Regions from separate parts of the Kineococcus gurbantunggutensis genome, predicted to be linked through region 2. Evidence: predicted binding sites of a transcription regulator. Region 2 holds the regulator's gene; the other holds the start of a gene.

Region 1 (11,797 bases), on a different contig from region 2:
CGCGCGCTTCGACCTGGAGTACACCGCCGCCGACGGCTCCAAGCAGCAGCCGGTGATGATCCACTCGGCGAAGTTCGGCTCCCTGGAGCGCTTCTTCGGCGTCCTCACCGAGCACTACGCCGGCGCCTTCCCGCCCTGGCTGGCCCCCGTGCAGGTCGTGGGCGTCCCCGTCGCCGACGCGCACGTCGAGCACCTGCGGGCGGTCGCCGCGCAGCTGCGCGAGCGCGGCGTGCGCGTGGAGGTCGACGCCTCCGACGACCGCATGCCCAAGAAGATCCGCACCTGGACCAAGCAGAAGGTGCCCTTCCTGCTCATCGCCGGCGCCGAGGACGTCGAGGCCGGCGCGGTCTCCTTCCGCTACCGCGACGGCAGCCAGGAGAACGGCGTGCCCGTGGCCGAGGCCGTCGCGAAGGTCGTCGACGCCGTCGAGCGGCGCGTGCAGGTCTGATGGCGGGCGTGGACGAGCCCGGCGCGGCGCCGGGGGTGGAGCCGGCCGCGGCCTTCGCCGGCGGCCCCGACGGCTTCGAGCGGCTGTGGACCCCGCACCGCATGGCCTACATCACGGGCGAGGAGAAGCCCGCCGACCCCGACGACGCGCGGCAGTGCCCGTTCTGCCGCGCCCCCTCGCGCACCGACGAGGAGGGCCTGGTGGTGCACCGCGGCGAGCGGGTGTTCGTCGTGATGAACCTCTACCCGTACAACCCCGGGCACCTGCTGGTGTGCCCGTACCGGCACGTGTCCTCCTACGTCGACCTCGACGCCGCCGAGCTGGCGGAGTTCACCGCCCTGACCCGCGCGGCCGTGTTCACCCTGCGCGCGGCCTCGAACCCCGCGGGGTTCAACGTGGGCATGAACCAGGGCGCCGTGGCCGGCGCGGGCATCGCCGCGCACCTGCACCAGCACGTCGTGCCCCGCTGGGCCGGCGACGCGAACTTCCTGCCGGTGGTGGCGCGCACCAAGGCGCTGCCGGAGCTGCTGGAGGACACCCGGCGGCGCCTGGCCGCGGCCTGGACCAGCACCGACCCGGCCGACCCGGCCGCCGGCGAGGGCTGAGGGGTGCTCGGCCGCAACGCCCGCACCTTCGCGGCCCGCGTCTTCACGCCCCCGGCCAGGCTGCTGCTGCGCCTGGGCGTCGACCCGGACGCGGTGACGATCGCCGGCACCGTCGGCGTGCTCGTCAGCGCCCTGGTGCTCTTCCCGCTGGGGCACCTGTTCTGGGGCTCGATCGCGGTGGCGTTCTTCGTGCTGTCCGACACCGTCGACGGCATCATGGCCCGCACCCTGGGCCGCTCCGGGCGCTGGGGCGCCTACCTGGACTCCACCCTGGACCGCTTCGGCGACGCCGCCGTCTTCGGCGGCCTGGTCGTGTGGTTCGCCCGCGGCGGCGACTCGCCCGCCACGGCCGGGCTGGCCCTGCTGTGCCTGGTGCTGGGCAGCCTGGTCTCCTACGCCAAGGCCCGCGCCGAGGGGCTGGGGTTCACCGCGGACGTCGGCATCGCCGAGCGCTCCGACCGCCTCCTCGCCGTCCTCACCGGCACCGCGCTCGTCGGCCTGGGGGTGCCGCTGCCGTTCCTGACGGTCGTGCTCGCCCTGCTCGCCGCCGCCAGCCTCGTCACGGTCGTGCAGCGCATGGCCGCCGTGCGGCGCCAGGCCACGGCCGGTGCCGCGGCCGCCCCCTCGCCCGGCGCGTGAGCGCCACCCGCGACGACCTCACCGCGGCCGGCTTCCGGCTGGCCTGGCGGCTCGTGCGCGCCGTGCCCGAACCGGCGGCGCTCGCGCTGGCCGAGCGCGCCGCCGACCGCGTCCACGCCCGCGGCGGGGCCCGCGTGGAGCAGCTGCGCGCCAACCTGCGCCGCGCCCGCCCCGGCGCTGCGCCGGACGAGCTGGACGCGCTGGTGCGCGAGGGGCTGCGCTCCTACGCCCGCTACTGGTGCGACGTCTTCCGGCTGCCGGGCTGGTCGCGCGAGCGCACCGTCGCCTCCGTGCGCGCCGTGGGCGACGGCCCGCTGCGCGAGCGGCTGAGCGCGGGCCGGGGCGTGGTGGTCTTCCTCGGCCACACCGGCAACTGGGACCACGCGGCGGCCTGGTCGGCGCTGGAGCTGGCGCCCGTCGTCACCGTCGCCGAGCGGCTGCGCCCGGAGGCGGTCTTCGAGGGCTTCCTCTCCTTCCGGCGCTCCCTGGGGATGGAGGTGCTGCCGCTGGGCGACCCCGGCACCTTCCCGACCCTGGTGCGCCGCGCCCGCGCCGGGGCGTTCGTGCCGCTGCTGGGCGACCGCGACCTGTCCGGCAACGGCGTGCCCGTGCGCTTCCTGGGGGAGCAGGTGCCCGTGGCCGCCGGCCCGGCCGCGCTGGCGCTGGCCTCCGGTGCCGCCCTGTTCCCCGCCTCGCTCTGGTACGAGGGGGCGCCCGGCCGGCCGCGCACCCTCGTCGTGGAGTTCGGCGCGGAGGTGCGGCGCCCGCCGGCCGACCCCGCCCGCGGCGCCCGGGCGGCCCGCGACGCGGCGGTGGCCGCCATGACGCAGGCGTGCGCGGACGCCGTGGCCGCGGGCGTGCGCGCCCACCCGCAGGACTGGCACGTCCTGCAGCCGCTGTTCGCCGACGACGTCGCGCGGGCCGCCCGGGCCGCCCGGGGGGAGCGCGGGGAGCGGGGGCGGCGGTGAGGATCGGGATCGTCTGCCCGTACTCCTTCGACGTGCCCGGCGGCGTGCAGTTCCACGTGCGCGACCTCGCCGAGCACCTCACCGGCCTGGGCCACCACGTGCGGGTCCTGGCCCCGGCCGACGACCCCGCCACGCTGCCGCCGTTCGCCGACGCCGCCGGCGGCGTCGTGGCGGTGCCCTACAACGGCTCGGTGGCCCGGCTGTCCTTCGGGCCGCTGACCGCCGCCCGGGTCCGGCGCTGGGTCGCCGACGGCGGCTTCGACGTGCTGCACGTGCACGAGCCGCTCTCCCCGAGCACCTCCCTGCTGGCGCTGTGGGCCGCCCAGCGCCCCGTCGTGGCGACCTTCCACACCGCCAACCTGCGCTCGCGGGCCATGCAGGCGGCGTTCCCGCTGCTGCGCCCCAGCCTGGAGAAGATCGCCGCGCGCATCGCCGTCAGCGAGGACGCCCGCCGCACCGTCGTCGAGCACGTCGGCGGCGACGCCGTGGTGGTGCCCAACGGGGTGTTCACCGAGCGCTTCGCCCGCGCCCCGCGCCGGCCGGAGTGGTGCGGCACGCCCGAGCGGCCCGTCGTGGCCTTCGTCGGCCGCCTCGACGAGCCGCGCAAGGGCCTGGGGGTGCTGTGCGAGGCCGTGCCCCGGGTGCGCGCGGCGCTGCCCGGCGCGCGCTTCCTCGTCGCCGGCCGCGGCGACGTCGAGGCCGCGCGCGCGACGCTGGCGGACCCCTCGGCGGTGGAGTTCCTCGGCGCCGTCGACGACGACGCCAAGCGCTCCCTGCTGGCCTCGGCCGACGTCTACCTGGCCCCGCACACCGGCGGGGAGAGCTTCGGCATCGTCCTGGTGGAGGCCCTGGCCGCCGGGGCCGCCGTCGTCGCCAGCGACCTGGGCGCCTTCCGGCGGGTCCTCGACGACGGCGCGCACGGGGTGCTCTTCCCCACCGGCGACGCCGCCGCCGCCGCCGGGGCGCTGCTCGGCCTGCTGGGCGACCCGGACCGGCGCGAGCGGCTGGCGCGCGCCGGGCAGCGCGCCGCGCGCCGCTACGACTGGGCGGCCGTGGGCGCCGACGTCCTGGCCGTCTACGAGACGGTGCGCACGGGCGAGGACGCGCACCGGCCCGGGGAGCAGCGCAGGGCCGGCGGGTGACGGCGCTGGCGTGGGCGCTGGCGGCCCTGCTCCTGCTCTGCCTGCTGGCCTGGTACCTGTCGGCCACGGCGCAGCGGCTGGACCGCCTGCACCGCCGGGTGGAGACGAGCCGGGCGGCGCTGGACGCGGAGCTGACGCGGCGGGCCTCGGCGGCGCTGGAGCTGGCCACCTCCGGCCTGCTGGACCCGGCGTCCTCGCTGCTGCTGGCCGACGCCGCCACCGCCGGCCTGGACGCCCCGCGCACGCCCGCGGCGCTGCGCGACGCCGCCGCCGCCGACGACGCGCAGCGCTGGCGCGCCGAGAGCGACCTCACCCGCGCCCTGGCCGCCGCCCTCCCCGCCCCCGGCGCGGACGACGGCGCGGACGACGGCGCGGACGGGGGTGCGGACGGGGGTGCGGACGGGGGTGCGCAGACCGGTGCGGAGGGCGGCGCCGCGCGGGTGCGCGACGCCGCGCGCCGGGTGGGCCTGGCGCGGCGCTTCCACAACGACGCCGTCGTGCAGGCGCGGCGCCTGCGGGCCAAGCGGCTGGTGCGCTGGGCGAGGCTGGCCGGGCACGCCCGCCTGCCCGAGACCGCCGACTTCGACGACGGCACCGAGGACGGAGCTCCGGGCGGGGGCGTCGCGACCGGCTCGTAGGATGACCCCCCAGGTCCGGGCGAGCCCGGAGCAGACCCCAGAGCAACCGCGAGGCGTGAGCACCGTGAGCACCGAGCAGAGCACCCGCAGCGCCGGGCACCCCGTCCCGCAGGCCGAGACCGCGGCCGGCGCCGGTCCAGCCGTCGGCACCGACCGCGTCAAGCGCGGCATGGCGGAGATGCTCAAGGGCGGCGTCATCATGGACGTCGTCACCGCCGAGCAGGCCAGGATCGCCGCCGACGCCGGCGCCGTGGCGGTCATGGCGCTGGAGCGCGTGCCCGCCGACATCCGCGCCGAGGGCGGCGTCTCGCGCATGTCGGACCCCGACATGGTGCAGTCGATCGTCGACGCGGTCTCCATCCCGGTGATGGCCAAGGCGCGCATCGGCCACTTCGTCGAGGCGCAGGTGCTGCAGTCCCTGGGCGTGGACTACGTCGACGAGTCCGAGGTCCTCACCCCCGCCGACTACGCGCACCACATCGACAAGCACGCCTTCACCGTGCCGTTCGTGTGCGGGGCCACCAACCTCGGCGAGGCGCTGCGGCGCATCACCGAGGGCGCGGCGATGATCCGCTCCAAGGGCGAGGCCGGCACCGGCGACGTCTCCAACGCGGTCACGCACATGCGCACCATCCGCGCCGAGATCAACCGGCTGCGCTCGATGGCCCCGGACGAGCTGTACGTGGCCGCCAAGGAGCTCGCCGCCCCCTACGAGCTGGTCCGCGAGGTCGCCGAGAAGGGGAAGCTGCCCGTCGTGCTGTTCACCGCCGGCGGCATCGCCACCCCGGCCGACGCGGCGATGATGATGCAGCTGGGCGCCGAGGGCGTCTTCGTCGGCTCGGGCATCTTCAAGTCCGGCGACCCCGTCAAGCGCGCCGAGGCCATCGTGAAGGCCACGACCTTCCACGACGACCCCGACATGATCGCCAAGGTCTCCCGCGGGCTGGGCGAGGCCATGGTCGGTCTGAACGTCGAGGCGATCCCGGAGCCGCACCGCCTGGCCACCCGCGGCTGGTGACCCGCTGACCGAGCACGACCCGCTGGGGCCCGAGTGGGGCACCGACCCCGACGGGACCCGTACCCGCAGCGCGGCCCGCGTCGTCGTCCTCGACGGCGCGGACCGCGTCCTGCTGGTGCGCGGCACCGACCCCACCGCCCCCGGCCGGGCGTGGTGGTTCACCGTGGGCGGCGGGCGCGCCGCGGGGGAGCCGGCCCGCGAGGCCGCCGCCCGCGAGCTGCTGGAGGAGACCGGCATGGTCGTCGCCCCCGCCGACCTGACCGGCCCGGTGTGGGTGCGCACCGCCGACTTCCCCTACCTGGGGCAGCCCTGCCGCCAGCACGAGGAGTTCTTCGTGCACCGCCCGGACGCCCCGGCGCAGCTGTCGCGCGAGCGGTGGACGCCCCTGGAGCTGGCCACCCTGACCGACGTGCGCTGGTGGACCCCGGAGGAGCTGGCCGGCACCGCCGAGACCGTGTACCCCGCCGGGCTGGCGGGGCTGCTGGCCGAGCTGCTGGCCGAGCTGCCCGCACCGCCCGGGCGCTGGGCGGGCCCACCCCGGCGCATCGGCTGAGCCGCGCGGCCCTACCCTCGCCCCCGTGGTGCGCGACGAGCCCGTGATCGGTGTGCTGGCCCTGCAGGGCGACGTGCGCGAGCACGTGGCGGCCCTGACGGCCGGCGGGGCGCGCGCGGTGACGGTGCGCCGCGAGGGCGAGCTGGACGCGGTGGACGGCCTGGTGCTGCCCGGCGGGGAGTCCACCACCATCGACCGCCTGCTGCGCGCCTTCGAGCTGCACGGGCCGCTGCGCGAGCGCATCGCGCAGGGGCTGCCCGTGTACGGCTCGTGCGCGGGCATGATCCTGCTGGCCGACCGCGTCCTGGACGGCGCGGCGGACCAGCGCACCCTCGGCGGTCTGGACGTCACCGTGCGCCGCAACGCCTTCGGCCGGCAGGTGCAGAGCTGGGAGGAGGACCTGCCCGTCGAGGGCGTCACCGGCGACGGCGGGCCCGTGCGGGCCGTCTTCATCCGCGCCCCCTGGGTGGAGGAGGCCGGTGAGGGCGTGCGGGTCCTCGCCCGCGTGGGCTCCGGCCCGGCCGCGGGTAGGATCGTCGCAGTGCGTTCCGGCGATCTGCTGGCGACGTCGTTCCACCCGGAGATCACCGGGGACGACCGGGTGCACCGCTACTTCGTGGAGCTCGTGCGAGACCGGCTCCGCGGACGGGGGCACGAGGAGCGGCGCGGCTTGGGGTCGGCGGGCAGCCCACGGGGCAGTTGACGAGTCAGCGAGCGAACGGCGGAGGGAACAGCAATGTCCGGCCACTCCAAGTGGGCGACGACCAAGCACAAGAAGGCCGTCGTCGACGCCAAGCGCGCCAAGAGCTTCGCTCGGCTGATCAAGAACATCGAGGTCGCGGCCCGCACCGGCGGGGGTGACCCGGCGGGCAACCCCACGCTCTACGACGCCATCCAGAAGGCGAAGAAGACCTCCGTGCCCGCGGACAACATCGAGCGCGCCGTCAAGCGCGGCTCGGGCGCCGAGGCCGGCGGGGCCGACTGGCAGACGATCATGTACGAGGGCTACGGCCCCAACGGCGTGGCGCTGCTCATCGAGTGCCTCACCGACAACAAGAACCGCGCGGCCATGGAGGTGCGCACGGCCATGACCCGCAACGGCGGGTCCATGGCCGACCCGGGCAGCGTGGCGTACATGTTCAGCCGCAAGGGCGTCGTCGTCATCGGCAAGGAGGGCACCGGCCTCACCGAGGACGACGTCCTGACCGCCGTCCTGGAGGCCGGGGCCGAGGAGGTCACCGACCAGGGCGACACCTTCGAGGTCGTGTGCGAGCCGACCGACCTGGTGGCCGTGCGCGAGGCGCTGCAGGCCGCCGGCATCGACTACGACTCCGCCGACGCCAGCTTCGTGCCCAGCGTGCAGGTGCCCCTGGACGCCGAGGGCGCCGCGAAGGTCTTCCGGCTCGTCGACGCCCTCGACGACTGCGACGACGTGCAGAACGTCTTCGCCAACTACGACGTCTCCGACGACGTCATGGCCGCCCTCGAGGACGCCTGAGCGGCACCGCCGCCCGCTGAGCGCGCCGGGCCCCGCCCGGCGCGCGCGGCCCGCTGCCACGGCCCCCGCCCCGCACCGTGCGAGGGTGGGGGCCGTGCGCGTCCTCGCCGTCGACCCAGGTCTCACCCGCTGCGGGCTGGGGGTGGTGGAGTCCCCCGGCGCGGGGGGCCGGCGCGTGCGCATGGTCGCCGTCGGGGTGGTGCGCACCCCGGCCGACGAGCCGGTGCCCGCCCGCCTGCTCGCCGTGGCCGAGGGGCTGGAGCGCTGGCTGGACGAGCACGAGCCGGACGTGGTGGCCGTGGAGCGGGTCTTCGCCCAGGCCAACGTGCGCTCGGTGATGGGCACCGCCCAGGCCGCGGGCCTGGTGATGGTCGCCGCCGCCCGGCGCGGGCTGCCGGTGGCGATGCACACCCCCAGCGAGGTCAAGGCCGCCGTCACCGGCTCGGGCCGCGCCGACAAGGAGCAGGTGACCGCGATGGTCACGCGCATCCTGGGCCTGGACGCCCCGCCCCGGCCCGCCGACGCCGCCGACGCCCTCGCGCTGGCGCTGTGCCACCTGTGGCGCGGCGCGGGCACCACGCGCCTGGAGGCCGCCGCGCACGCCGCCCTGGTCACCGGGCGCCGCAACTCCTACGCGGAGGCGGCGCGGGCAGCGGCCCGGCGCCCGGTGGGCCGCCCGCGCTGAGGCGCGGCCCGGCCCACCGGCGGTCAGCCCCGGCGGTCAGCCCCGGCGGTCAGCCCCGGCGGTCAGCCCCGGCGGTGCGGCAGCGTCGCCGCCAGGGTCAGCGCCAGCGCCACGGCGTCCTCGGCGAGCGCGGCCTCCACGTCCGGCACGCGCTGCCCGGCCCAGGCGCGCCACGCCGCCCCGGCGTGCGAGCCCGCCAGGGCCCCGGCCGCACCGGCCAGGGCGGGCAGCAGCGTGCGCGCGTGCTCGCGGCGGGCCAGCACCGCGCCCCCCGCGAAGCCGGAGACCAGCCGCGCCGGCAGGCCGGCGGCGCTGAGCCGGCTGGGGGTGGAGGGCAGCTTGTCGGCGACGAGCTCCCCGCCCAGGGCCAGGGTGCTGAGCACCGCGGCGGGCGCCCCGCCGGGCAGCGCGCGGGTCCCGGCGGACAGCAGCGCCGGGCCGGCCAGGCCCAGGGTGCTGCGCCCGCCGGCGGCCACGCCCAGCAGCGCGCTGCGCACCACCAGGCCCGCCGAAGCGCGCGAGGGCGTCCGCGCGCCCCGCGGGCCGACGCGCCCGCCGTGACCGCCGAGGGAGGGCAGGTCCACGATCGTCGCGCGCTCGTGCGCGGCCGGCGGGTCCAGCGCGCGCAGCGCCGCGTGCGTGGTCAGCCCGTACGCCAGGTGCGGCAGCGCGTCGGAGACCCAGTCCTGCGCCGTCCAGGTGCGCAGGTCCGTCACGCCGAGGGCGTGCGCGGGCAGGTCGCTGGCCGCCATGGCCAGCGCGCCGGTGACGACGCCGCCCAGCCCGGCGGGCATGCGCAGCCCGGCGGCGCGGGTCAGGCCCACCAGCTTGCCCACGCCCACCCCGGCCGCGTAGCCGGACAGGGCGCCCAGGGCGGTGGTGCGGTGCTCGAGCTCGGCGCCGCGGCCGCCGACCGGGCGGCCCAGCCGCTCGGCCAGCGCGGTCGCCGTCCGCTCGGGCACGGTGCTCGGCGCCCGGCCGCGCACGGCCATGTCGCCGTAGGTGACGGCGTTCAGGACGGTGGTGCCGGCGGCACCGGCCACGGCGCCGGCGAGGACCGTGTGGACCGGGCGGCGCGGGCGCGGGGAGCGTGTTCGGGTCACCGCGCCACTGTCCTGCCGTCCCGGGCGCTCGGCCACTCGGCGGCCGGGCCCGGGACGGCGCGGGGGTCAGCGCACGTGCTCGCGCAGGAACGCGGTGGTGCGCCCCCAGGCCAGCTCGGCGGACTCGCGGCGGTAGTTGGGCCGCTCGTCGTTGTAGAAGGCGTGCGGGGCCGGGTACACCTCGAAGCGGGCGTCCACCCCGGCCTGCTCGCGCAGGCGCTGCTCGGTGGCGCGCACGGCGTCCAGGGGCACGGAGGCGTCCTCCTCGCCGAAGTGGCCCAGCACCGCGGCCCGCACCCCGGAGAAGTCGGTGTCCGGGCCGGGCACGCCGTACCAGGGCACGGCCGCGCCGATCCGCTCGCCCTGCTGCGCCGCGAGCGTCAGCACGAACGCCCCGCCCATGCAGAAGCCGACGGCGCCGACGGTGGAGGAGGTGGTCTCCGGCCGCTGCAGCAGGTACGTCACCGCGCCGGCGAGGTCGCGGGCGGCGCGCTCGGGGGGCAGCTCGACGAGGAAGCGCCGGGCCTCCTCGGAGTCGTGGGTGGTGCGCCCGCCGTACAGGTCGGGGGCCAGGGCGACGAAGCCCTCGGCGGCGAGGCGGTCGACGATGCCGGCGACGTGGTCGGTCAGGCCCCACCACTCCTGCACGACGACGACGCCGGGACCGCTGCCGGAGTCCGGCACCCGCAGGTAGCCGTGCGCGTGCCCGCTCTCGGAGGCGGAGTCGAAGGTGACGTTCTGACGGGGGTTGGCGTGCTGCTCGTGGCTCACGGCACCCGATCGTGCCCGGTGCCGCCGCGCGCCGCGCGGGGGGTGTCGCCGCCCCTGGTTAGCCTTCGCTCGTACAGGTGTTCGCGCGGGCTGCGTCCCGCGCCGGGGCTGGAGGTCGTGTGATCGCGTCGGTGCGCGGGCGGGTGCTCGCGGTGCGGCTGGACTCGGCGGTCGTCGAGGTCGGCGGGGTGGGGCTGCTCGTGCACGCCGCCCCCGCCACCCTGGCGGCGCTGCGCGTCGGCGAGGAGGGCTCGCTGGCCACGAGCACGGTGGTGCGCGAGGACTCCCTGACGCTGTTCGGGTTCGCCGACGCCGACGAGCGCGAGGTCTTCGAGGTCCTGCAGACCGTCTCCGGCGTGGGCCCGCGCCTGGCGCTGGCGATGCTGGCGGTGCACCGCCCCGACGGCCTGCGCGCCGCCGTGGCCGCCGAGGACCACGCGGCGCTGGTGCGGGTGCCGGGCATCGGCAAGAAGGGCGCGCAGCGCATCTGCCTGGAGCTGGGGGACCGGCTGGGGCCGCCGCTCGGCGCGCCGGGGGCCCCGCCCGCCGCGGCGCCCGCGGCCGACGACGACGCCCGCCGCCGGCAGGTCGTCGACGCCCTGGTCGGGCTGGGCTACCCGCTCAAGCAGGCCGGGGACGCCGTGGACGCGGTGGTGGAGCAGGACGCGGACGGCACCCCGGACGTGCCGGCCGTGCTGCGGGCGGCGCTGCGCCACCTGTCGGGACGCTGAGGGGGAGGGGGAGGGGCACGTGAGCGAGCGGATCGTCACCCAGGGGGCCGACGAGGGCGAGCGCGCCGCCGAGTCGGCGCTGCGCCCGCACGGGCTGGACGAGTTCGTCGGCCAGAAGGTGGTGCGCGAGCAGCTGTCCCTGGTGCTCGACGCGGCCAGGGCGCGCGGCGGCACCAGCGACCACGTCCTGTTCTCCGGCCCGCCCGGCCTGGGCAAGACGACCCTGGCGATGATCGTCGCCTCGGAGATGGGCGCGCCGCTGCGCCAGTCCAGCGGCCCGGCGATCCAGCACGCCGGGGACCTCGCCGCCGTGCTCAGCTCCCTGGACGAGGGCGAGGTGCTCTTCCTCGACGAGATCCACCGCATGGCGCGCCCGGCGGAGGAGATGCTCTACATGGCCATGGAGGACTACCGCGTCGACGTCGTCGTCGGCAAGGGGCCCGGGGCCACCGCCATCCCGCTGGAGCTGCCGCGGTTCACCCTCGTGGGCGCCACCACCCGCGCCGGCCTGCTGCCGGCGCCCCTGCGCGACCGCTTCGGCTTCACCGGCTACCTGGACTTCTACACCCCCGAGGAGCTGGTGCAGGTGCTGCGCCGCTCGGCCGCGCTGCTGGGGGTGCAGCTGACCGCGGAGGGCGCCGCCGAGATCGGCCGGCGCTCGCGCGGCACCCCGCGCATCGCCAACCGCCTGCTGCGGCGGGTGCGCGACTGGGCGCAGGTGCGCGGCTCGGGGCTGGTGGACCGCCACGCGGCGCGCGCCGCGCTGGAGGTGTACGAGGTCGACGAGCGAGGCCTGGACCGGCTGGACCGGTCGGTGCTGGACGCGCTGTGCCGCCGCTTCGGCGGCGGGCCGGTGGGCCTGTCGACGCTGGCGGTCGTGGTGGGCGAGGAGGCCGAGACCGTCGAGACGGTCGCCGAGCCCTTCCTGGTGCGCGAGGGGCTGCTGGGGCGCACCCCGCGCGGGCGGGTGGCGCTGCCGGAGACGTGGGCGCACCTGG
Region 2 (11,797 bases):
CGTGCGCTCGCGCTGGGAGGCGCGCCTGGCCGAGGTGGGGCCGCAGCGCCTGCACGCCGAGCTCGCCGAGCGCGACCCGGAGGCGGCGCGGCGCATCCTGCCCTCCAACGGCCGGCGGGTCGTGCGCGCCCTGGAGGTCGGCGAGGTCACCGGCCTGCCCTTCGCCGCCTCGCTGCCCGAGCAGCGCTACGTGCGCCCCGCCGTGCAGGTGGGCCTGAGCGTGCCGCGCGAGCAGCTCGACGCCCGCATCGACGCCCGCGTGCGCCGCATGTGGGACGAGGGCCTGGTGCAGGAGGTGCGCCGGCTGGAGGCCGCCGGGCTGCGCGAGGGGCTGACCGCCCCGCGCGCGCTGGGCTACGCGCAGGTCCTCGACGCCCTCGACGGCACCACCACCGAGGCCGAGGCCGCCGAGCTCACCGCGCGCCTGACCCGGCGCTTCGCGCGCAAGCAGGAGTCGTGGTTCCGCCGCGACGAGCGGGTGCGCTGGGTGGAGGCCCCCGACGGCTCCGACCCCGAGGAGCTGGCCCGGCGGGTGCTGGAGCTGCTGGCCGTAGAGTCGGCCGCGTGAGCAGCCTGAGCACCCCCGGCGCGGTCGCCTTCACCAAGGGCCACGGCACCGAGAACGACTTCGTGCTCGTCGCGGACCCCGAGGGCGCCTGGGACCCCTCGCCCGCGCTCGTGGCGCGGCTGTGCGACCGGCGCGCCGGCATCGGCGCGGACGGGCTGATCCGCGCCGTGCGCTGCGCGGCCCTGCCCGAGGGCGCCGCCCTCGCCGCCGAGGCCGAGTGGTTCATGGACTACCGCAACGCCGACGGCTCGGTCGCCGAGATGTGCGGCAACGGGGTGCGCGTCTTCGCCGAGCTGCTCCTGCGCGAGGGGCACCTGCCCGCCGAGGCCGGCGACGGCCGCTGGTTCGCCGTGGGCACCCGCGCCGGGCTCAAGCGCCTGCGCCGCGAGCCCGACGGGCGCTGGACCGCCGACATGGGCCCCTGGCGCCTGAGCGGCGGGGAGCGGGCGCTGGCGGACGGCTCCGACGCCCTCGTCGCCGTCGCCGGCCTGGACGGCGTGGTCCGCCCGGCGCTGTCGCTGGACCTGGGCAACCCGCACACCGTCGTCGCGCTCGCCGAGCCGGCCGAGCTGGACGCCGCCGACCTCGCGCACGCCCCGCAGGTGGACCCGGCGCCCCCGCACGGCACCAACGTCGAGCTGGTCGTGCCGCTGCTGGCCGTGGACGTCACCGGCGACCACGTCGCCGACGTGGGCGACGTGCGCATGCGCGTGCACGAGCGCGGGGTGGGGGAGACCCGCTCCTGCGGCACCGGCGCGTGCGCGGCCGCGCTGGCCACCCGCGCGTGGGCCGGGGCCGGCTCCCCGGACGTGTGGCGGGTGGAGGTGCCCGGCGGGGAGGTCGTCGTCACCGTGGGCGAGGGCTCCAGCCTGTCCGCGGGCACCGTGTGGCTCACCGGGCCGGCGGTGCTGGTGGCCACCGGCACCCTCTCCCCGGCGCTGCTGGCCGAGCCCGTGCCCGCCTGAGCGCCCCGCGCGCGCGGGGCGCTCAGCCGCGCCGGACGGTGAGGACCCGGAAGCCCTTCGAGGAGGCCGTGCGCGCGGTCGCCGCCCCCGGCAGGACGGCGGGCAGCTGCGCGTCCAGCCAGCGGTGCAGCGAGTCCGCGCCCAGGTTCTTCTGCACCACCAGGTGCGCCTCGCCCCCCGGCGCCAGGCGCGGCAGCCAGCGCAGCAGCAGCGCGTGCAGCGCGTCCTTGCCCACCCGGATCGGCGGGTTGGACCACAGCTGCGCGAACGCCACGTCGGCGGGCACCTCGTCCGGCAGGCACGCGCGCACGTCCACGCCCAGGCGCTGGGCGTTGCGCCGGGCCAGGTCCAGCGCCCGCTCGTTGACGTCGACGGCCCACACCCGCCGGCGCGGCTGGAGCAGCCCCAGCGTCAGCGCCACCGGGCCCCAGCCGCAGCCCAGGTCCAGCACGTCGCCCCCGGCCGCCGGGTCCCGCGGCACCAGCGGCAGCAGCACCGAGGTGCCCGGGTCCAGGCGCTCGGCGCTGAACACCCCGCGCGCGGTCTGCACCGACACCCGCCGCCCGGCCAGCTCGACCTCGACCTCGCGCCGCTCGTCCGGTGCCGCCGGGCGCGCCGTGAAGTAGTGCTCCCCGGTGCCCCCGCCCGCCTGCTCGCCGTCCACCCGGGTGCTCACCACGCCGGTCAGGGTAGGCCCGCGAGGCGCGCCGGGCGGAATCCCGTGGACCGGCGGGGCGTTGGACGGGATGCTGGTCCCCTCAACCCCTGAGGGGCAGCACGACCTGGGAGGTCCATGAACCACCGCTCTTCGCCGGTCCGGCCGTCCGCGACGTCGTCGTCGCAGGACAGCGAGCGCCCCGAGCAGCACGAGCCCGTGCTGGACGGCGCCCGCGAGGCGGACCGCGACGCCGAGTTCGACCGCGCGCTGGCCCGCATCCTCGCCGGGCACGACGGCGCGGCCCCCACCGGTGAGCACGGGGCGGACGGCCCCGGGGCCCGCGACGTCGACGGCGACCAGCTCGACCTGGCCGACCGCCGCGCCCTGCGCCGCGCCGCCGGCCTGTCCACCGAGCTCGCCGACGTCACCGAGGTCGAGTACCGGCAGCTGCGCCTGGAGCGCGTCGTCCTGGCCGGGGTCTGGTCCAGCGCCGACTCCACCCGCCAGGAGGCGGAGGTCTCCCTGCAGGAGCTGTCCGCCCTCGCCGCGACCGCGGGCTCCGACGTCCTGGCGGGCGTCCTGCAGCGCCGCTCCACCCCCGACCCGGCCAGCTACCTCGGCGCCGGCAAGGCCGAGGCCCTGGCCGAGCTGGTGGCGGCCGAGGGCGCGGACACCGTCGTGTGCGACGGGGAGCTGTCCGCCTCCCAGCGCCGCGGGCTGGAGGACATCGTCAAGGTCAAGGTCGTCGACCGCACGGCCGTGATCCTCGACATCTTCGCCCAGCACGCCAAGAGCCGCGAGGGCAAGGCGCAGGTGGAGCTGGCCCAGCTCGAGTACCTGCTGCCGCGCCTGCGCGGCTGGGGCGAGTCGATGTCCCGCCAGGCCGGCGGCCGCGTCGCCGGCGGTGCCGGGATCGGCTCGCGCGGCCCCGGTGAGACGAAGATCGAGCTGGACCGCCGCCGCATCCGCTCCCGCATGGCCAAGCTGCGCCGGGAGATCCGCGGCATGGGCACGGCCCGCGACGCCAAGCGCTCCCTGCGGGTGGCGCGCGCGGTGCCGTCGGTGTCCATCGCCGGGTACACCAACGCGGGCAAGTCCTCGCTGCTCAACCGCCTCACCGGGGCGGGCGTGCTCGTGGAGGACGCGCTGTTCGCCACGCTGGACCCCACCGTCCGGCGCGCCCAGACGCCCGAGGGGCGCCCGTACACCCTGACCGACACGGTCGGGTTCGTGCGCCAGCTGCCGCACCAGCTGGTGGAGGCGTTCCGCTCCACCCTGGAGGAGGTCGCCGAGGCCGACCTCGTCCTGCACGTCGTGGACGGCTCGCACCCCGACCCCGAGGGGCAGCTCGCCGCCGTGCGCTCCGTCCTGGCCGAGGTCGAGGCGCACCGGGTGCCCGAGCTGGTGGCGATCAACAAGGCCGACGTCGCCGACCCGGAGGTGCTGCAGCGGCTGCTGGCCCGCGAGCGCGGCGCCGTCGTGGTCTCCGCGCGCACCGGCGAGGGCGTGGAGCAGCTGCGCGAGCGGATGGCCGAGCTGCTGCCCGTGCCGGACGTGGAGCTGGAGGTGTGCGTGCCCTACGACCGCGGCGAGCTGGTCCACCGGGTGCACACCACCGGTCAGGTCCTCTCCGAGGAGCACACCGGGACCGGCACCCGGATGCTGGCGCGGGTCCGCCCGCGCCTGGCGGCCGAGCTGGAGCCCTTCCGCCTCAGCGCCGCCGGCGCCTGAGGCGGCGGGCGCGGCGCGCTCTCGCGCCGCGCCCGCCCCGCACCACCGCCCGCCCGGCGCACCCGGGCGGGCGCTGTGGACGCCGTCGGGGCACGTCGGAGGTGTCGGCGAGGATGGTGCGGTGAGCGCGCCCAGCACCGAGCAGGTCCACGAGCAGCACCCGCAGCGCGAGGAGGTCGACGGCCGCGAGGCCGCCGACCTCCTCGACGTGGTGGTGCGCGAGCTCGGCGGTCAGCGGCGCGAGGGCCAGGAGCGGATGGCGCAGGCCGTCACCGACGCGGTGCGCGCCCGCAGGCACCTGCTCGTGCAGGCCGGCACCGGCACCGGCAAGTCCGTGGCGTACCTCGTGCCGGCGGTGGCCCACGCCGTGCACCGCGGCAGCCGCGCGGTCGTCACCACCGCCACGATCGCGCTGCAGGCGCAGGTCGTCGACCGCGACCTGCCCCGCCTGGCCCGCGCCCTGGCCCCCGCGCTGGGCCGCGAGCCCACCTGGGAGCTGCTCAAGGGCCGGGCCAACTACCTGTGCCGCAACAAGCTCGACGGCGGCTTCCCCGAGGAGGAGGCCGCCCTGTTCGACGTGGCGGCGCCCGCGGGCGACACCGGCGCCGGTGACGCCGGCCGGCTGGGCCGGGAGGTCGTGCGGCTGCGCGAGTGGGCCGGTACCACCCGCACCGGGGACCGCGACGAGCTCGACCCCGGCGTCAGCGACCGCGCCTGGCGGCAGGTGTCGGTCTCGGCGCGCGAGTGCCTGGGCGCGCAGCGCTGCCCCGTCGCCGACGCGTGCTTCTCCGAGCGGGTGCGCGCCCGCGCCCGCGAGGTCGACGTCGTGGTCACCAACCACGCCATGACGGCCATCGACGCGCTGGAGGGGTCCGGCCAGCTGCTGCCCGAGCACGACCTCCTCGTCGTCGACGAGGCCCACGAGCTCGCCGACCGGCTCACGGCGGTGGCCACCGCGGAGCTGTCCGCGGGCGTGGTGGGCGCCGCCGCGCGGCGCCTGCGCCGCTCCGCCGGCCTGGTCAGCGACGCCCTGGAGGACGCCGGCGCCGCCCTGGAGGCCGCGCTGGAGGACGCCGCCCCCGGCAGGCTGGAGCGCCGGCCGGCGGCGCTGTCCGACGCCGTCGCGGCCGTGCGCGACGCCGCCCGCACCGCGCTGACCGACCTGCGCACCGCCACCGAGGGCGCCGCCAAGGAGGAGGACGCCGAGGCCCGCGGCTCCCGGCACCTGGCGCGCGCGGCCGTGCAGGAGGTCTTCGCGGTCGCCGAGCGCCTCGCGGCGGACTCCGAGCACGACGTCGCGTGGGTCAGCGCCGCCGGCCCGGGCGGGCGCGCCCCCTCCCTGCACGTGGCGCCGCTGTCCGTGGCCGGGCTGCTGCGCGAGCGGCTGTTCACCGACCGCACCGTGGTCGCCACCTCCGCCACCCTGACCCTGGGCGGCTCCTTCGAGCCGGTGGCACGCTCCTTCGGGCTGCGCTCGGCCACGCGCGACGAGGCGCCGTGGACCGGCGTGGACGTGGGCAGCCCCTTCGACTACGCCCGCCAGGGCATCCTCTACGTCGCCCGCCACCTGCCCCCGCCGGGGCGCGCCGGCCTGCCCGACGCGGTCCTCGACGAGCTCGCCGCCCTGCTGGAGGCCGCCGGCGGGCGCACCCTGGGGCTGTTCTCCTCCCGGCGCGCCGCCGAGGAGGCCGCCGCGGGCGTGCGCGAGCGCACCGGGCGCACCGTGCTGTGCCAGGGCGACGACCGGCTGCCGCGGCTGGTGCGGCGCTTCGCCGACGAGGCGGCCACCTCCCTGTTCGGCACCATGTCGCTGTGGCAGGGCGTGGACGTGCCCGGGCCCAGCTGCCAGCTCGTCGTCATCGACCGCATTCCCTTCCCGCGCCCGGACGACCCGCTCATGGCGGCGCGGGCGCGCGCCGTGGACGCCGCCGGCGGCAACGGCTTCCTGAGCGTCTCGGCGGCCCACGCGGCGGTGCGCCTGGCCCAGGGCGCCGGCCGGCTCGTGCGCGCCACGGGCGACCGCGGCGTGGTCGCCGTGCTGGACCCCCGCCTGGCCACCGCCCGCTACGGCGGCTTCCTGCGCGAGAGCCTGCCCGGGTTCTGGGCGACCACCTCGCCGGAGACGGCCCGCCAGGCGCTGGCCCGCCTGGACGCCGCGGCGTCTGCGCCGGGCGGGTGAGCGCCCGCACCGGTCGGGGCGCACCTGCTGACGCGGGGCCGGGCACCTGGCATCCTCACCCGGTGGCCACCGTCGGCTTCCTGCACACCGCGGACGCGCACGTCCGCACCTTCCGCGACCTCCTGCACCAGCGGGACGAGACCGTCACCGACCGGCACCTGGTGGACACCGGGCTGCTCGCCGCGGCGCGCGCCCGCGGCGCCGCGGCCGTGCGCGGGGCCGTCGCCGACCGCCTGCGGCGCCTGGTCGCCGAGGGCGCCGACGTGGTGGTGGTCACCTGCTCCGAGACCGGCCCGGAGGCCGAGCGCGTCGGGGCGGAGGCCGGCCTGCGCGTGCTGCGCGTGGACCGGCCGATGGCCGAGGCCGCCGTGCTGGCCGGTCGGCGCATCGCGCTGGTCAGCTCGCTGACCGAGGCGGCGGCCACCCTGGCCCCCCTGCTGCGGGAGGCGGCCGCGGCCGCCGGGCGCACCGTGGAGCTGGTGGACGTGCACTGCCCGGGCACCTGGGGCGCCTTCGAGTCCGGCGACCTGGTCACCTACTCCGCCGCCGTGGCCGACGCGGTGCGCCGCGGCGTGCGCGCCGTCGAGCCGGCGGTGGACGTCGTCGTCCTGGCCCAGGCCAGCATGGTGGGTGCGGCCCCGCTGCTGCGGGACCTGCACGTGCCGGTGCTGACCTCCCCGCGGCTGGCCGTGGAGGCCGCCGTGGAGCTCGTGGTGCCCGTCGGGCGCTGACGCCGCCCGGCGCGCGCCGCCGCTACAGGCTGCGCAGCACCGCCGTCACCCGGCCCAGGACGGTGGCCTCGTCGCCGTCCAGGGGCTCGTACAGGTCGTTGCGCGGCAGCAGCCGCACGTGCCCGTCCCTGCGCTGCAGCACCTTCACCGTGGCCTCGCCGTCGATCATGGCGGCCACCACGTCGCCGTTCTCGGCCGTGGGCTGCTGGCGCACCACGACCCAGTCGCCGTCGCAGATGGCGGCGTCGACCATGGAGTCCCCGACCACGCGCAGCACGAAGTGCTGCCCGCCGCCCACCAGCTGCGCCGGCAGCGGCAGGACCTCCTCGACGACCTGCTCGGCCAGCAGGGGGGCGCCGGCGGCGATGCGCCCGACCACGGGCACGTACGCCACGGCGGGGCGCTCGTCCACCCCGCCCGCCTCGTCCGCGCCCGCCCCGTCGCCGCCCGCCGCGGCGTGCACCGGCCCGGGGGCGACGACCTCCAGGGTGCGCGGGCGGCGCGGGTCCTTGCGCAGGTAGCCCAGGCGCTCCAGCGTCTTGACCTGGTGGGCGACGCTGCTGGGGCTGGTCAGCCCGACGGCCTGGCCGATCTCGCGCATGCTGGGCGGGTAGCCGCGCCGCTCCACCGCCTCGCGGATCGTCTCCAGGACGCCGCGCTGGCGCGCGGTCAGCCCCGGGCGGCCCGGGGTGCCGGCGGGCAGCGGCTGCGCCGGGGCACCCGCCGCGCCGCGCTCGTCCCGTCCGGTCCCGTCCAGCGCGTCGGTCACGTCCCACTCCCGTCGTCCCGCCGCCGCGGCGTCGCGCGGCTGCGATCACGCTACCGGCGGGCGGGCGGCACCTCAAACACGTGTTCGAAGCGGCGCGGCGCCCGCCGGCGCGCCGGGGACGGCCCGCGTGTCGGCGGCGGGTGGCAGCGTGCGCCCCGCACCCCCCCGCCGGGCGGGGCCCGCGCCCCCCGCGACCCCCGCGGCGGGGCTCGCGGCCACCGGCGGGCCGGTGGTAGAACAGCCCCGCCGGCTCGAACACCCGTTCGAACCGGCTCCCGAGCCGGAGGTCCTCCCCGTGAGCAGCACCGCCCTCGCCCCCCTCCCTCGCCGCTCGCCGGTGCGCCTGCCGGCCGCGGCGCTCCCGGCGCGCGCCGCCCGTCCCGCCCGCCGCGGCACCGCCCCCGCCCGACGGGCCGCGGCCCGCCCGCCGGTGCGCGCGGCGCACGGCCCGGCCGCGCCCGCGCGGCTGCGCCTGACCCGGCGCGGCCGCCTGGCCCTGACGTGCACCGCGGCCGGCGTGCTCACCGGCGTGGTGCTGGCGGTGGCCGGCGCGGCCGGGGGGCCGGCCGCCGCCGAGCGCGCGCCCGGCGCGGGCCCGCGGGTGGTCACCGTGCTGCCCGGCCAGACCCTCTCCGGCATCGCCGCCGAGCTGGCGCCGGGGCAGGACTGGCGCGAGGTCGCCGCCGACATCGCCGAGGCCAACGGCCTGGCCACCCAGGCGCTGCTCGCCGGGCAGCGCCTGCTCCTGCCCGGCGAGCGCTGAGCCCGGCGGCGGGCGGTGCGCGGCGCGCGCGGCGTCCCCGGCCGCGCAGCGCGGCTTGCCGACGCCGACACCGGCGACGTACCGTCACCTGACGATCAGGAGTCCGGGCCGTCCCCGGCTCCCGCGCCGGCCGCCCGGAGCGGGTGCGGTGCGGGCGGCGCCGGCGCCGGCGCTGCGTGGGAGGAAGCTGGGGTGCACTGCCCGTTCTGCCGGCACGCGGACTCGCGCGTGGTCGATTCGCGGACGACGGAGGACGGCAGCAGCATCCGCCGCCGCCGCCAGTGCCCGAACTGCTCCAAGCGCTTCACCACCCTGGAGACCGCGAGCCTGTCCGTGGTCAAGCGCTCCGGCGCCAGCGAGCCCTTCAGCCGCGCGAAGATCGCCTCCGGCGTGCGCAAGGCGTGCCAGGGGCGCCCGGTGAGCGAGGACGACATCGCCCTGCTCGCGCACCGCGTGGAGGAGGCGATCCGCGCCCAGGGCGCCGCCGAGGTCGACGCGCACCAGGTGGGCCTGGCCACCCTGCCGTTCCTGCGCGAGCTCGACGAGGTCGCCTACCTGCGCTTCGCCTCGGTGTACCAGGCGTTCGACTCGCTGGCCGACTTCGAGGCGGCCATCGGTCAGCTGCGCGCCGAGCGCGCCGCCGAGCTGGCCGGCCGCGCCGGCGGGCCGGCCGCGGCCGCCGCCCCCGCCTGAGGGGCGCCCCCGGCGCCCGGGCGGCGCCGGGCGAGAATGGGCCCATGCTGGATCCCGGGTCGCTGTACACCCTCGAGGGGCAACCGCCGGTGCTGGTGGAGCCCCACCTCGTCGTCGCCCTGTCGGGCTTCATCGACGCCGGCGCCGCCGTGCGCCTGGCCGTGGCGCACCTGCGCGACGTGTGCGAGCGCGAGCTGGTCGCCACCTTCGACGTCGACCAGCTCCACGACTACCGGGCGCGCCGGCCCACCATGACCTTCGCCGGCGACCGCTGGGAGGACTTCGACGCCCCCGCGCTGACGGTGGAGGTGCTGCGCGACGCCGAGGGCGCCGGGGTGCTGCTGCTGAGCGGCCCCGAGCCGGACGTGCAGTGGGAGCGCTTCAGCCGCGCGGTGTGGCAGCTCGCCGACCGCCTGGGCGTGGGCCTGGTGACGACCCTCAGCGCCGCGCCGACGGCGGTGCCGCACACCCGCCCCAGCGGGGTCACCGCCAGCGCCAGCCGCCCGGAGCTGCTGGAGGGGTACCGCACCTGGGACGTGGAGGCGCAGGTGCCCGGGCACGCGGCGGCGCTGCTGGCCCTGCGCGGTGCGCAGGCCGGCCGGGACGTGCTCTCGGTGCTGGCGCACGTGCCGCACTACCTGGCCGGCAACGACTACCCCGACGCCGCCGCGGTGCTGGTGCGCACCCTGGCGGGCGCGACGGGCCTGTCGCTGCCGGTGACGAGCCTGCTGGAGGCCGCCTCGGCCACGCGCGTGGAGGTCGACGCGCAGGTGGCCGACTCCCCGGAGGCCGCGGCCGTGGTGCGGGCGCTGGAGGAGCAGTACGACGCCCGCGGCGACGAGGGCAGCGGCACCGGCGCGGCCGGGGCCTTCCTGCCGACCGCGGACGAGCTGGGGGAGGAGTTCGAGCGCTTCCTGGCCCGGCGCGAGGAGGAGCCCGGCACCGACTGAGCCCGGCACCGGCTGAGCCGGCGCGGGTCGAGCCCGGCGCGGCCGGCCCGGCACGGCTGGGGCGCGCCCGCCCTCAGGTGGCGGCGGCGGTGGTCCCGGCGGTGCCGGAGCTGCCGCCCCGGGCCCCCGACAGGTGGTGCAGCAGCGCCTGCGCGTACGCGTCGGCGGCGTCGGGCGCCTCGAAGGCGTCGGCGCCGTGCTCGTCGAGCAGCAGCACCCGGTGCACGACGCCGTCGCCGACGTCGCGGCGCTCCAGGCGGGTGAAGCGCTCGCCCAGCAGCTCGCGCAGCTGGTGCTCGGCGGGCAGCCAGCACGCCGCGGGCTGGTCGACGGAGTCCAGCGCCCACTCGGTGGTGCCGTTGAAGCCGATGACGCGTCCCGTGGGGTGCTCGTGCACCTCCACGGTCATGTCGCTGAGGGTGAACACGTCCTCGTCCATGTCCCGGTCCGGGATGACGAAGCGGTCCCCCGAGGCCGGCTGCCACTCCAGCCCGGCGGCCCTGAGCCGCAGCGCGAGGTCGACGGAGATCACCGACCCAGCATGGCCCCGGGCCGCCGGGAGCGCGAGGTGGCGGGCCTCAGCGCTGCGACAGGCGCACGAGCATCTTGCCGGTGTTCTCCCCGCGCAGCAGGCCGACCAGCGCGCCGGGCGCGGCCTCCAGGCCCTCGCGCACGGTCTCGCGGAAGACGAGGCGCCCCTGCGCCAGCCAGCCGCCCACCTCCTGCTGGAACTCCTCGCGGCGCGCCTCGTGGTCGCCGACGATGAAGCCCTGCAGCCGCAGCCGCTTGCCGACGATCGAGAAGAGGTTGCGCGGGCCGGGCGGGGCGGAGGCCAGCTCGCGCGGGGAGTTGTACGCCGAGACGCTGCCGCACAGGGCGAAGCGGGCGAAGTCGTTGGCCGCGGCGATCGCGGCCTCGAGGTGGTCGCCGCCGACGTTGTCGAAGTACACGTCGACCCCGTCGGGCGCGGCCCGCAGCAGGGAGTCCAGGACCGGTCCCTCGCGGTAGTCGATGCCGGCGTCGAAGCCGAGGTCGGCGGTCAGGTGCCGGGCCTTCTCCGGCCCGCCGGCGCTGCCGACCACGCGCCCGGCCCCGCGCAGCTTCGCGAACTGGCCCGCCAGGCTGCCCACGGCGCCGGCCGCGCCGGAGACGAACACCGTGTCGCCCTCGCGCACGCGCGCCACGTCGAACAGGCCCGCCCAGGCGGTGAAGCCGACCATGCCCAGCGGTCCCAGCGCGGCCGTCTCGGGGACCCCGGCGGGCAGCTGCAGGCGGCGCACCCGCGCGGCGGGCAGCACCGCGTGCGAGCGCCAGCCCAGGCCGTGCAGCACCAGGTCCCCGGCGGAGAAGCCGTCGGCGCGCGAGACCTCGACCACGCCCACGGCCCCGCCGTCCAGGGGCTGCCCGAGCCGGTACGGCGGCACGTAGCTGGGCACGTCGTCCATGCGCGGGCGCATGTAGGGGTCCACGGACATGACGAGCGTGCGCACCAGCAGCTCCCCCTCGCCGGGCGCGGGCAGCTCGACCTCGGCGAGCTCGAAGTCGTCGGGGACGGGTTCGCCCTGCGGGCGCCGGGCGAGGCGGATCTCTCGTGCGTTCACGCCCTCCACCATCGCCCCGCCGTGCCGGGCGGCGCTCGGCGGGGTAGACACGTCCCCGGACGACGGTCCGCGCCGCCGGCGCGCGACCACGGCACGAGGAGGGGACGGACGAGGATGGACACGCGGGTCGCGCGCGAACGGCTGCTGGAGCTGCAGCGCGAGCTGCAGGAGACGATCGAGGGCGTCACC

What was found. Region 2 encodes LexA, which represses DNA repair genes until DNA is damaged. Its sites were predicted from a motif close to TCGAACANNTGTTCGA; they were not measured.
Positions count from the first base shown of each region.
Region 1: the regulator LexA is predicted to act here: its motif matches at 10,138-10,153, upstream of ruvA (Holliday junction branch migration protein RuvA).

Region 1 covers NZ_JBJLSG010000006.1:25,272-37,068, reverse strand. The annotation lists gene thrS (threonine--tRNA ligase) at 1-448, shown strand, start outside; gene ACRYR7_RS01860 (HIT family protein) at 448-1,053, shown strand; gene pgsA (phosphatidylinositol phosphate synthase) at 1,057-1,692, shown strand; gene ACRYR7_RS01850 (phosphatidylinositol mannoside acyltransferase) at 1,689-2,660, shown strand; gene ACRYR7_RS01845 (glycosyltransferase family 4 protein) at 2,657-3,802, shown strand; gene ACRYR7_RS01840 (hypothetical protein) at 3,808-4,440, shown strand; gene pdxS (pyridoxal 5'-phosphate synthase lyase subunit PdxS) at 4,505-5,458, shown strand; gene ACRYR7_RS01830 (NUDIX hydrolase) at 5,463-6,011, shown strand; gene pdxT (pyridoxal 5'-phosphate synthase glutaminase subunit PdxT) at 6,040-6,714, shown strand; gene ACRYR7_RS01820 (YebC/PmpR family DNA-binding transcriptional regulator) at 6,748-7,509, shown strand; gene ruvC (crossover junction endodeoxyribonuclease RuvC) at 7,604-8,194, shown strand; gene ACRYR7_RS01810 (hypothetical protein) at 8,257-9,297, opposite strand; gene ACRYR7_RS01805 (dienelactone hydrolase family protein) at 9,364-10,068, opposite strand; gene ruvA (Holliday junction branch migration protein RuvA) at 10,188-10,799, shown strand; gene ruvB (Holliday junction branch migration DNA helicase RuvB) at 10,819-11,797, shown strand, end outside.
Region 2 covers NZ_JBJLSG010000098.1:6,115-17,911, forward strand. The annotation lists gene miaA (tRNA (adenosine(37)-N6)-dimethylallyltransferase MiaA) at 1-568, shown strand, start outside; gene dapF (diaminopimelate epimerase) at 565-1,533, shown strand; gene ACRYR7_RS16930 (class I SAM-dependent methyltransferase) at 1,556-2,212, opposite strand; gene hflX (GTPase HflX) at 2,327-3,922, shown strand; gene ACRYR7_RS16940 (ATP-dependent DNA helicase) at 4,044-6,101, shown strand; gene ACRYR7_RS16945 (aspartate/glutamate racemase family protein) at 6,164-6,832, shown strand; gene lexA (transcriptional repressor LexA) at 6,855-7,601, opposite strand; gene ACRYR7_RS16955 (LysM peptidoglycan-binding domain-containing protein) at 7,897-8,364, shown strand; gene nrdR (transcriptional regulator NrdR) at 8,557-9,057, shown strand; gene ACRYR7_RS16965 (proteasome assembly chaperone family protein) at 9,102-10,007, shown strand; gene ACRYR7_RS16970 (pilus assembly protein CpaE) at 10,081-10,539, opposite strand; gene ACRYR7_RS16975 (NADP-dependent oxidoreductase) at 10,586-11,620, opposite strand; gene ACRYR7_RS16980 (TraR/DksA family transcriptional regulator) at 11,723-11,797, shown strand, end outside.